Regions from separate parts of the Streptomyces sp. NPDC057099 genome, predicted to be linked through region 4. Evidence: riboswitches for the same ligand, from Rfam matches in the RefSeq annotation. Region 4 holds a riboswitch; each other region holds the start of a gene.

Region 1 (2,799 bases), on a different contig from region 4:
CCAGACCAACCCGGCTACGGGCGCGCCGCGCGGTGCGCTGGTGCCGCCGGAGGCGGGGCAGTGGACGTACGCCACGCTGGCGCTCGGCTCGGCGCTCGCGCTGTTCATGTACCCGCACTCGATCACGGCGACGCTGTCCTCGCGCAGCCGTGAGGTGATCCGCCGCAACACCACCATCCTGCCGCTGTACTCGCTGATGCTGGGTCTGCTCGCGCTGCTCGGCTTCATGGCGATCGCGGCCGGGATCAAGGTGCAGAACGGGCAGCTGGCGATCCCGCAGCTCTTCGAGACGATGTTCCCGGACTGGTTCGCCGGCGTGGCGTTCGCGGCGATCGGCATCGGAGCGCTCGTGCCGGCGGCCATCATGTCCATCGCGGCCGCGAACCTCTTCACCCGCAACATCTACAAGGACTTCATCAAGCCGGACGCCACGCCGGCGCAGGAGACCAAGGTCTCCAAGCTGGTCTCCCTGCTGGTGAAGGTGGGCGCGCTGGCCTTCGTCCTCACCATGGACAAGACCGTCGCCATCAACTTCCAGCTGCTGGGCGGCATCTGGATCCTGCAGACCTTCCCGGCCCTGGTCGGCGGCCTGTTCACCCGCTGGTTCCACCGCTGGGCGCTGCTCGCGGGCTGGGCGGTCGGCATGATCTACGGAACGGCCGCCGCGTACGGGGTCGCCTCGCCGACCCAGAAGCACTTCGGCGGCTCCTCGAAGGAGATCCCCGGCATCGGTGAGATCGGCTACATCGGCCTCACGGCGTTCGTGCTGAACGTGGTGGTGACGGTGGTCCTCACCTTCGTCCTGAAGGCCCTCAAGGCCCCCGACGGCATCGACGAGACCAAGCCGGAGGACTACACCGCCGACGCGGGCGACCCGGGGGTCCAGGTCGAGCTCCCGCCCGCCACCGCGGGCTCCGCCCACTAGGAACGACTCGAACCGACTGGGCACGTACGCCCGCAGCGGGCCGCCGGTGATCGACCACCCCGGCGGCCCGCTCTCGTACACACTCACGCCATGGACACTCTGATCCGGCGCGTGCAACCCACCGAGTACGGCCCCCTCGGCGAGCTGACGGCCCACGCCTACCTCACCGACGGGCTCCTCGACTTCGGCCAGAGCGACGAGTACCTCCACGAACTGCGGGACGTCGCCAAACGGGCGGCCGCGGCCGACGTCCTGGTCGCCGTCGAGAACGACACCCTCCTCGGCGGCGTCACCTTCGTACCGTCCGGCGGCCCCATGGCCGACATAGCCGGCCCGGGAGAGGCCGAGATACGGATGCTCGCGGTCTCGCACGCCGCCCGCGGCCGCGGCACCGGTGAGGCCCTCGTGCGCGCCTGCGTCGACCGCGCACGGGCCACGCCCGGCTGCCTGCGCATCGTGCTGTCGACCCAGCGCACCATGCGCACAGCCCACCGCATCTACGAACGCCTGGGTTTCACCCGCACTCCCGAGCGGGACTGGAAGCCGATCCCGCACCTGGCGGACATCACTCTCCTCACCTACCAGTTGACACTCTGAAACCAGCGCGACACAACATCTGGGGGTGTCACCCGAACCCAGCACAAGATGTATGCTCGTGCTCGCTGTCGCCGCAGGGGAATCCGGTGCGAATCCGGAACTGTCCCGCAACGGTGTACTTGTGCGTATCCGCCCTCAAAGCGGAGCGCGCACGCTTCAGTCCGAGGACCTGCCGACAGCGCGCCCGGCCGTCCGGCCGGGGTGCCCTGACGTCCGGGCCTCGTGGAATGGGCCGGTGGACGCGACGCCGTGTGCGCTCGTGTGCTGCCCCCTGCCCTGCGCGAGGCCCCTTGCCGAGCGAGGGAGAGCCCCACGTGACCATCGCGCCAGCCGAACCGGTCTCAGCTGCCGAAGAAGAGCACGACGGTCCCGGTGCCGCGCTGCTGCGGACCCTGACCGAGCTGACCGCCGATCTCCCCGACGCCGACCCGGGCCGGGTCGCCGCCGCCGCGTTGCGCGGCCGGTCCGCGCGGGGGGCCGTGCAGGAGGTCATCGCGGAGCTGCGCGAGCTCGCGACGGAGTCGGCCGCGGGCCTCATCTCCGAGGACCCGGCCTACTCCCGGCTGGCCGCCCGTCTGCTGACGATCGGCATCCGTGAAGAGGCCGCCTCGCAGGGTGTCACGTCTTTCACCGAGTCCGTCGCGGTCGGCCACCGCGAGGGTCTGATCGCCGACCGGACCGCCGAGTTCGTGCGCCTGCACGCCGCCCGGCTCGACGCGCTGATCGACCGGGCCGCCGACGACCGCTTCGGCTACTTCGGCCTGCGGACGCTGCACAGCCGCTACCTGCTCCGCCACCCGATCACCCGCAAGGTCGTCGAGACGCCCCAGCACTTCATGCTGCGCGTCGCCGCCGGCCTCGCCGAGGACGACACGGCACAGTCCGTCGACGAGGTCGCCGCGCTCTACGGGCTCATGAGCCGGCTCGACTACCTCCCCTCCTCCCCCACCCTCTTCAACTCCGGCACCCGGCACCCCCAGATGTCGTCCTGCTACCTCCTGGACTCCCCGAAGGACGAGCTGGACTCGATCTACGACCGGTACCACCAGGTGGCGCGGCTGTCGAAGCACGCGGGCGGCATCGGGCTGTCGTACTCCCGTATCCGTTCCCGCGGTTCGCTGATCCGCGGCACCAACGGCCACTCCAACGGCATCGTCCCGTTCCTGAAGACCCTCGACGCCTCGGTCGCCGCCGTGAACCAGGGTGGCCGCCGCAAGGGCGCCGCCGCGGTGTACCTGGAGACCTGGCACTCCGACATCGAGGAGTTCCTGGAGCTG
Region 2 (2,799 bases), on a different contig from region 4:
AGCAGCAGCACCAGCGCGAAGGAGACCAGGGCGCCGAGGAACGCCCCCGCGGACACCGAGACGACTCCGCCGCCCACGCCCAGCACGACGATGACGACCGCGCCGGTGGAGGCGCCCGAGGACACCCCGAGCACGAACGGATCGGCGAGCGGGTTGCGCAGCAGCGACTGCATCACCGCCCCGCACACGGCGAGTCCCGCCCCGCACACGGCCGCGAGCAGGGTGCGCGGCAGCCGCAGCTGCCAGACGATCCCGTCCCGGATCGGCGTCAGGTCGGAGCTGCCGAGCCCGACGTGCGAGGCGACGACGGACCACACGTCCCCGACCCGGATGTCGGCCGGTCCGATGGTGATCGCCAGGGCCACGGAGACCACCAGCAGCAAGGCGCCCGCGACACCGAGCGCCGGTCCGCGGACGGTCACTTCACGAGCCCGAACTCACGCAGTCCGGCCGCGACCTTCTCCACGCCCTCGACGGTGCGGATGGTCGGGTTCATGGCCTGCCCGCTGAGCAGCACGTACCGCTTGTTCTTGACGGCGTCCATGTTCTTGGTGACCGGGTCGGACTCCAGGAAGGCGATCTTCCGCTTCGCCGACTCGGCGGTCTCCGAGTTGCGCGTGAGATCGCCGATGACCAGGACGTCGGGGTTGCGGTCGGCGACCGTCTCCCAGTTGACCTGCGGCCATTCCTCGTGCGTGTCGTCGAAGGCGTTCTCGGCGCCGAGGGCACGCGTCATGATGCCGGGCGCCCCGCAGCAGCCGGCCATGTAGGGCGACTCGGAGTTGGCGAACCAGTACAGAAGGGAGACGTCCGAGGCGTCGACGCCCCGCGTGGCCTTCTTCATCCGCTGCTGGAGGGAGGCCACGAGCTTGTCGCCGCGGTCCTTCACTCCGAACACGGTCGCGAGGTCCCGCACCTCGCCGTAGACGGCGTCGATGCCCAGCGCCTTGTCGCGCTTGCCGTCGCCGCCGCCCGAGTTGTCCTTGCCGGCGCAGTCGGACGGGGAGACGTACGTGGGCACGCCGAGCTTCTCGAACTGGTCGCGGGTGGCGACGCCGCCCTTGCCGAGGGTGGAGACGAAGGACGCGGCGACGAAATCGGGCTCGGAGTCCAGGACCCGTTCGAAGGAGGGGTTGTTCTCGGCGATGCGCGGCACCTTCGCGTTGGCCTTCTCCAGCCCCTTCATCACGGGGTCGGTCCAGGTGGCCGTGCCGGCTATTCGGTCGGCGAGGCCGAGGGAGAGCAGGATCTCGGTGGTGCCCTGGTTGAGGGAGACGGCGTGCCGGGGCGCCTTGTCGACCCGGACCTTCCGGCCGCAGTTGTCGAGGGTGGCGGACGCCTTGGCCTTGGGGGCCTCGGAGCCTGCGCAGCCGGTCATGAGCAGGGAGCAGGCCGCGAGCAGGACGGCGGCGCGGGCGGGTCGGGCGAGGGGCAAGGAAACCAGTCCTCAGACGTCGAGGGCCCGATCGCGGAGCCCGGTCGTACGGTGCTCCCCCACCGCCGGCCGGCCGCGGGGGCCGCCAGCAGGTCTTCGGACTCGGGTTCATCCGGTGCGGGGCGCCTTCCCGTACGGCATACGAGCCGTTCAGTGGCCGCGGCCCCGCCCGTCCCCCTCACCGCTGCGCGTCAGTTCCGGATTCGCACCGGATTCCCTGACCCACGTACATGGGTTCGACTGGCCTCGGCAAGCTATCACGGAGGATCCGGGGGGAATCACGACGCACCCTGCGTCGTTGCCCGGACAGCAGCTCTTCCACGACTCCCGAGGAGGCCGCCGGTGTACGGCGACGACGCAACGGTCCGCAGGATCCTCACCGAGCTCGGCGACACCTGGGCCGTGGTGGGCCTGTCGTCGAACCGGCAGCGCGCGGCGTACGGCGTCGCCGCCGTGCTCCAGCGCTACGGCAAGCGCGTCGTGCCCGTGCACCCCAAGGCGGAGACCGTGCACGGCGAGCAGGGGTACGCGAGCCTGGCGGACATCCCCTTCGACGTGGACGTCGTGGACGTGTTCGTGAACAGCGACCTCGCCGGAGCGGTCGCGGACGAGGCCGTCGCGAAGGGCGCCGGGGCGGTGTGGTTCCAGCTCGGCGTCGTCGACGAGGCGGCGTACGACCGCACCCGGGCCGCGGGCCTGGAGATGGTGATGGACCGCTGCCCGGCGATCGAGATCCCCCGGCTCGGGCCTTCATAATCGAGCGCATGACCCACGCTTCCTCCCCTGCGAACTCCGCTGCCCCGCAACACTTCCCCGTCGTCGTCGTGGGCGCCGGTCCCGCCGGACTGACCATCGGCAACATCCTGCGGGCCGCCTCCGTGGACTGTCTGGTGCTGGAGACCGAGACCCGGGAGTTCATCGAACAGCGGCCCCGGGCCGGTGTCATCGAGGAGTGGGCCGTACGGGGCCTGGAGAAGCGGGGCCTCGCCCGGAATCTGCTGGACCGCGCCGAGCTGCACACCTCGTGCGAATTCCGTTTCGACGGAGAGCGGTACCGGTTCCACTACGGCGAGATGACGGGCAGTCATCACTTCGTCTACCCGCAGCCGTTGCTGGTGACGGACCTGGTGCGCGAGTACGCCGACGTGCGCGGCGGGGAGATCCGCTTCGGGGTCCGGGACGTCGAGGTGCAGGACATCGACACCGACCGGCCGTCCGTGTCGTACACCTGCCCGGAGACGGGTGAACAGCGGCTCGTGCACTGCGACTTCGTGGCCGGCTGCGACGGGGCGCGCGGAGTGACGCGGGCCTCGCTGCCGCCGGAGCGGGTCCGGGTCGCCCGGCACGACTACGGCATCGGCTGG
Region 3 (2,799 bases), on a different contig from region 4:
CGCCACGATCGCCTCGGCGGGCGTCGGCGCGGTGCACGGTGACGTCCTGGTCACCAAGGTGCTGATCCCGGCGATCGCCGCCCCGCTGGTCGCGGGCATCGCCGCACTGCTCGCCACCCGGCTGACGTACTCCCTCGGCAAGAAGGCCGACGGCGACGCCTCCAAGAAGGGCTACCGGGCCGGCCAGATCGCCTCCGCCGGCCTGGTCTCGCTGGCCCACGGCACCAACGACGCCCAGAAGACGATGGGTGTCATCACCCTCGCCCTGGTCGCCGGCGGCGCCGTCGCCCCCGACTCCGACCCGCCCATGTGGGTCATCCTCTCGGCGGGCATCGCCATCGCGCTCGGCACCTACCTCGGCGGCTGGCGCATCATCCGCACCATGGGCAAGGGCCTGACCGACCTCCAGCCGCAGCAGGGCTTCGCCGCCCAGACCAGTGCGGCGACGGTCATCCTGGCCTCCTCGCACCTCGGCTTCTCCCTCTCCACCACCCACTCCGTGTCCGGCGCGGTGATGGGTGCGGGGCTCGGCCGCAAGGGCGGCGTGGTCCGCTGGTCGACGGCGACGCGGATGTTCGTCGCCTGGGGTCTGACGCTGCCGGCGGCGGCCCTGGTGGGCGCGCTCGCCGAGTACGTGACCGGCTTCGGGAACTGGGGCACGGCGGTCGTGGCGGTGTTCCTGGTCGCCTCCAGCGCGGTGATCTGGAAGCTGTCGCGCCGTGAGGTCGTCGACCACACGAACGTCAACGAGGTCGAGGAGGAGCCGGCGGGTGTCGTGACCACCGCGATCGCCGCGGTGACACCGCCTCCGGCGGGCCCGTCCGAGGAACTGGCCGCCACGATCCCGGCCCAGGCCCCGGCCGACCGGAAGCCCTCCACCACGACCACCACGGTCTGATCCCGCCCACCGGTGACAAGGAAGAATCTCTGAGATGAAGATCGACTGGGCGACCCTCGGCTCCGTCTTCGGCGTCAGCCTCGTGGCCACCGTGACCCTCGTCGGCCTGTTCACCCTCGGCATCACCGGCCTGTCGCGCCGCGAGCGGGCGGTGGCGGCGGGCGGGTCGGCGGGGCTCGCGGTGACGGGTGCGTACGCGTGCTTCGCGGCGTGTGCGGCGGCTGTGGGATACGGGATCTATCTGATCGTGGCCTGACCACGACCACCACGATCGTCTGTTGCCGGGCGGCACGGGGCTTCGGTCCCGGGCCGCCCGGTTGCCGTTCACGGGACAGCCGTCGGCACCCCCTGCGAGGCAGGCGGTGTGGGCTTGTCCACACTCTCCCCTCGCAGGTCAACGGCAAGTTGACGGTTGTTCGCGGCCGTGGTGGACTGCCGGGGCCAATGCGGCGGCAGGAGAGGAAGCCGGTGGAAGTCCGGCGCGGTCCCGCCACTGTCACCGGGGTAGCACTCACCGGGAGCCAGGAACTCTCACCGCCGGTCTCGTCGAACCAGGGCGTGGACACCCTGAGTGAGGACATATCGCCATGTTCGGCTGCCGATCGAGGGCCAGTTCCCCACCGTTGTCCGCCCCCGTGGCCGGCTGAGCCCATGGGTGCCGGTCGCGTCCACGCGTACGGTGCCGCCGTCGGTCTGATCGGTGATCTGCTGCTCGGCGATCCTCGCCGGGGGCATCCGGTCGCCGCGTTCGGGCGGGCCGCGGGTGCCGTGGAGCGGGTGTTGTGGCGGGACCACCGGGGGTGGGGCGCGCTGCACACCGTGGTGTGCGCGGGCGGGGCCGTCGCGCTCGGGGCCGTCGCCGCGCGTGCCGTGCGTCCGTCCACTGTCGCGTCGGTCGGGCTGACCGGTGCCGCCACCTGGGCCGTCGTCGGGGGGACTTCGCTCGCCCGGGAGGCGCAGGCCATCGGGCGTGCGCTGGAGGCCGGGGACGTAGAAGCGGCCCGTGCGCGGCTGCCGCATCTGTGCGGACGGGATCCACAGGCCCTGGACGCCGACGGGATCGCCCGGGCCGTCGTCGAATCCGTTGCCGAGAACACCTCCGACGCCGTCGTGGGAGCGCTCGTGTGGGGGGCCGTCGGCGGTGTCCCGGGGCTTCTCGGGTTCCGGGCCGTCAACACCCTCGATGCCATGGTCGGGCACAAGTCGGCCCGGTACCGGCGCTACGGGTGGGCCTCCGCGCGGCTGGACGATGTCGTGGGCTGGCCGGGGGCCCGGCTGACCGCCGTGCTCGCGACCGCGGCCGGGGGCGACCCCCGCGGAGCCGTGACGGCCTGGCGTGCCGACGCCGCCAAGCATCCGAGTCCCAACGCCGGGCCCGTGGAGGCCTCGTTCGCGGGGGCGCTCGGGGTGCGGCTCGGCGGAACCCTGTCCTACGGCGGACGCGTCGAGCACCGTCCCGTCCTCAACGGCGCGGGGCGCGCCGTCGCCACCGGGGACATCGAACGGGCCGTACGGCTGTCCAGACGTGTCGGCTGGCTCGCGCTCGGCGTCTGTGTCGCCGCGCGCCACATCGTGAAGGGGCGTACGTCATGACGGGCGGGGGGCTTCTCGTCGCCGGCACCACCTCCGACGCCGGCAAGAGCGTCGTGACCGCCGGGATCTGCCGGTGGCTGGTGCGGCAGGGCGTCAAGGTCGCGCCGTTCAAGGCGCAGAACATGTCGCTGAATTCGTTCGTGACGCGGGAGGGCGCCGAGATCGGGCGGGCGCAGGCCATGCAGGCGCAGGCGTGCCGGGTGGAGCCGACCGCGCTGATGAATCCCGTGCTGCTCAAGCCCGGCGGCGAGCAGAGCAGTCAGGTCGTACTGCTGGGCAAGCCGGTCGGCGAGCTCAGTGCGCGCGGG
Region 4 (2,799 bases):
TTCCGTCTGGAGGCCCAGACCGCCGGGCGTCTCAACCACCCCCATCTGGTCGGGGTCCTGGACTTCGGCGAGTACGACAACCGGCTGTACCTGGTGATGGAACTGGTCGAGGGCGACAGCCTCGCCGGGGTGCTGGCCGTCTCCGGCGCGCTGCCCGCCGAGCGGGTCGCCGATCTCGCCGCGCAGGCCGCCGCCGGGCTCGCCGCCGCACACGCGCAGGGCATCGTCCACCGCGACGTCAAACCCGCCAACCTCCTGCTGGACGCCCACGGCACCCTGAAGATCGGCGACTTCGGCATCGCCCGCTTCCTCGACGACCCCGGCGCCGCGCTCACCGCCACCGGCCAGATCGTCGGCACCGGCCTCTACCTCGCGCCCGAACGCGCCCTGGGCCAGCCCGCCGGTCCCGCCTCCGACATGTACTCCCTGGGGTGTCTGCTCTACCAACTCCTCAGCGGACGGCCGCCGTTCCAGGCCGACACCGCCGTCGCGCTCCTCCACCAGCACCTCGATTCCGCGCCCGTACCGCCCCGCGAGCTCGGTGTCGCCGGACTCCCGCCGGCCTTCGAGAACTACCTGCTCGGCCTGCTCGCCAAGCAGCCCGAGGACCGGCCCACCGCCCAGCGGACCGCCGAGTGGTTCGCCGGCGGCGCCTGGCGGGGACTGTCCGAGCCGCTGCCGGAGGCCGCGCCCCCGGTGACGTCCGCCACGCCGAGGCCGTATCCGGCCGCCGAGACCCGCAACCCGGCCACGTACGCGCTGCCCGGCGCCCCGGGGCTGCGCACCGGCCGCACGCCCCAGGCCGGTCGTTCGCGTCGCGCCGCGCCCCGGGGCGGCAACGACAACCGGCGCAAAGCGGCCGCCACGGTCGCCGCGGCGGCGCTCTTCGCCGCCGCGATGCTCGCCGGCATGCTGTGGTTCTCGCCCGACGACACCGCGACGGAGGGCACGGAACCCGACGCGTCCCCCTCCGCGAGCAGCCCCGTCGCCACGCCGTCCGCCGGCTCCGCCTCGCCGCTCTCCTCCGCTCCGGCGGCGGACACGGCTCCGGACGCCACCGTTCCGGCCGCCGGCACAGTGGCCGATATCACCCCGTCCACCAGCGCACCCGCTTCCCCGATCCCCGTCGAAGCGACGCCCAGCCCCACGACTCCGGCCCAGGAGACGGCCGACGCACCGCGAAAGGCGGACAAACCCCGGCAGGAGCAGCCCCGTCAGACCTGGGAGAACGGCGACGACGATGACGACGGGGGGCGACGACTGAGCGGCCCTGCGCCGGTGTGCGAGCGGTCGCCCCCTCGCGCGCCCCCTCGGGTGGCTTGTCATCGTCCTTATCTCGGCATTACTGTCACCACGCCTTGGTGAACGGGAAAGCCGGTGTGATGCCGGTGCGGCCCTCGCCACTGTGAATCGGGAAGTCCGGCTCCAGCCCTCACGGGCAGCCACTGGGTTCTTCGGAACCCGGGAAGGCGGAGCACGGGCGGTGGTACCCGTAAGCCAGGAGACCGGCCAAGGCGCGTCAACCATCCACGAGGTGCTGGAGAGGGTCTGCTGAGCCATGCACATAGCCGAGGGTTTTCTGCCGCCGGCACACGCGGTCGCCTGGGGCGTCGCGTCGGCGCCGTTCGTCGTCCACGGGGTCCGGTCGCTCACCCGTGAGGTGCGCGAGCACCCCGAGAGCACCCTGCTCCTCGGTGCCTCCGGTGCCTTCACGTTCGTTCTGTCCGCCCTGAAACTGCCGTCGGTCACCGGCAGTTGCTCCCACCCCACCGGAACGGGTCTGGGAGCCATCCTCTTCCGGCCACCCATCATGGCGGTGCTGGGCACCATCACCCTGCTCTTCCAGGCGCTGCTGCTCGCGCACGGCGGTCTGACCACGCTGGGCGCCAACGTCTTCTCCATGGCGATCGTCGGGCCTTGGGCCGGATACGCCGTGTACAAGCTGCTGCGGCGGTACGGCGTGCCGCTGATGGTCGCGGTCTTCTTCGGGGCGTTCTTCGCCGACCTGTCCACGTACTGCGTCACCAGCGTTCAGCTGGCGCTCGCCTTCCCCGACCCGGGCAGCGGGTTCGTGGGCGCGCTCGGCAAGTTCGGCACCATCTTCGCCGTCACCCAGATCCCGCTCGCGGTGAGCGAGGGGCTGCTGACCGTGCTCGTGATGCGGCTGCTGGTGCAGTCCAGCAAGGGCGAACTGACCCGGCTGGGCGTGCTCCTCGCCAAGAAGCAGTCCGGGACCGAGACCGAGGTGGCGGCCCGATGAAGAAGAACACGAAGATCAACCTCCTGCTGCTGATCGCCGTGGCCGCGCTCGCCGTACTGCCGCTCGCGCTCGGCCTCGGCGACCACAAGGAGGAGCCGTTCACGGGCGCCGACGCGCAGGCCGAGACGGCGATCACCGAGATCGACCCGGACTACAAGCCCTGGTTCTCGCCGCTGTACGAGCCGCCGTCGGGTGAGATCGAATCGGCCCTGTTCGCCCTGCAGGCGGCGCTGGGTGCCGGTGTCCTCGCCTACTACTTCGGCCTGCGCCGGGGCCGGCGCCAGGGTGAGCAGCAGGCGCGGGAACGCGATCCCGAGGAGTCCACGGCCGAAAGGGCCTGAGCCGCGTGCTGCCGATCGACGCGGCGGCGCACAGCAGTCGCTGGCGCCACCGCCATCCCGTGGACAAGGCCGTGCTCGGTCTGGGACTCACCGTACTGGCCATCTCGCTGCCGCCCTGGCCGGGCGCCGCCCTGGTGCTGGTGACGGCCGTGTCCCTGCTGCTGGGGCCGGCCGGGGTACCCGGCCGCAGGCTGTGGC

What was found. A riboswitch is a leader RNA that binds a small molecule or an ion and turns the genes downstream of it on or off. The one in region 4 is predicted to bind cobalamin.
Region 1: linked by a shared signal. The riboswitch ahead of ACFT4A_RS29700 (ribonucleoside-diphosphate reductase subunit alpha) and the one ahead of ACFT4A_RS14355 (energy-coupling factor ABC transporter permease) in region 4 are both predicted to bind cobalamin.
Region 2: linked by a shared signal. The riboswitch ahead of ACFT4A_RS00390 (ABC transporter substrate-binding protein) and the one ahead of ACFT4A_RS14355 (energy-coupling factor ABC transporter permease) in region 4 are both predicted to bind cobalamin.
Region 3: linked by a shared signal. The riboswitch ahead of ACFT4A_RS11810 (cobalamin biosynthesis protein) and the one ahead of ACFT4A_RS14355 (energy-coupling factor ABC transporter permease) in region 4 are both predicted to bind cobalamin.

The regions. Positions count from the first base shown of each region.
Region 1 covers NZ_JBHUTX010000032.1:41,973-44,771, reverse strand. Annotated here, with positions in the region: gene mctP (monocarboxylate uptake permease MctP) at 1-925, shown strand, start outside; gene ACFT4A_RS29705 (GNAT family N-acetyltransferase) at 1,016-1,522, shown strand; cobalamin riboswitch at 1,558-1,714, shown strand; gene ACFT4A_RS29700 (ribonucleoside-diphosphate reductase subunit alpha) at 1,837-2,799, shown strand, end outside.
Region 2 covers NZ_JBHUTX010000001.1:75,809-78,607, reverse strand. Annotated here, with positions in the region: gene ACFT4A_RS00395 (FecCD family ABC transporter permease) at 1-422, opposite strand, end outside; gene ACFT4A_RS00390 (ABC transporter substrate-binding protein) at 419-1,378, opposite strand; cobalamin riboswitch at 1,505-1,695, opposite strand; gene ACFT4A_RS00385 (CoA-binding protein) at 1,778-2,191, shown strand; gene ACFT4A_RS00380 (4-hydroxybenzoate 3-monooxygenase) at 2,200-2,799, shown strand, end outside.
Region 3 covers NZ_JBHUTX010000006.1:296,460-299,258, reverse strand. Annotated here, with positions in the region: gene ACFT4A_RS11820 (anion permease) at 1-898, shown strand, start outside; gene ACFT4A_RS11815 (hypothetical protein) at 933-1,154, shown strand; cobalamin riboswitch at 1,310-1,449, shown strand; gene ACFT4A_RS11810 (cobalamin biosynthesis protein) at 1,550-2,491, shown strand; gene ACFT4A_RS11805 (cobyric acid synthase) at 2,488-2,799, shown strand, end outside.
Region 4 covers NZ_JBHUTX010000008.1:190,974-193,772, forward strand. Annotated here, with positions in the region: gene ACFT4A_RS14350 (protein kinase) at 1-1,365, shown strand, start outside; cobalamin riboswitch at 1,321-1,529, shown strand; gene ACFT4A_RS14355 (energy-coupling factor ABC transporter permease) at 1,559-2,260, shown strand; gene ACFT4A_RS14360 (energy-coupling factor ABC transporter substrate-binding protein) at 2,257-2,601, shown strand; gene cbiQ (cobalt ECF transporter T component CbiQ) at 2,607-2,799, shown strand, end outside.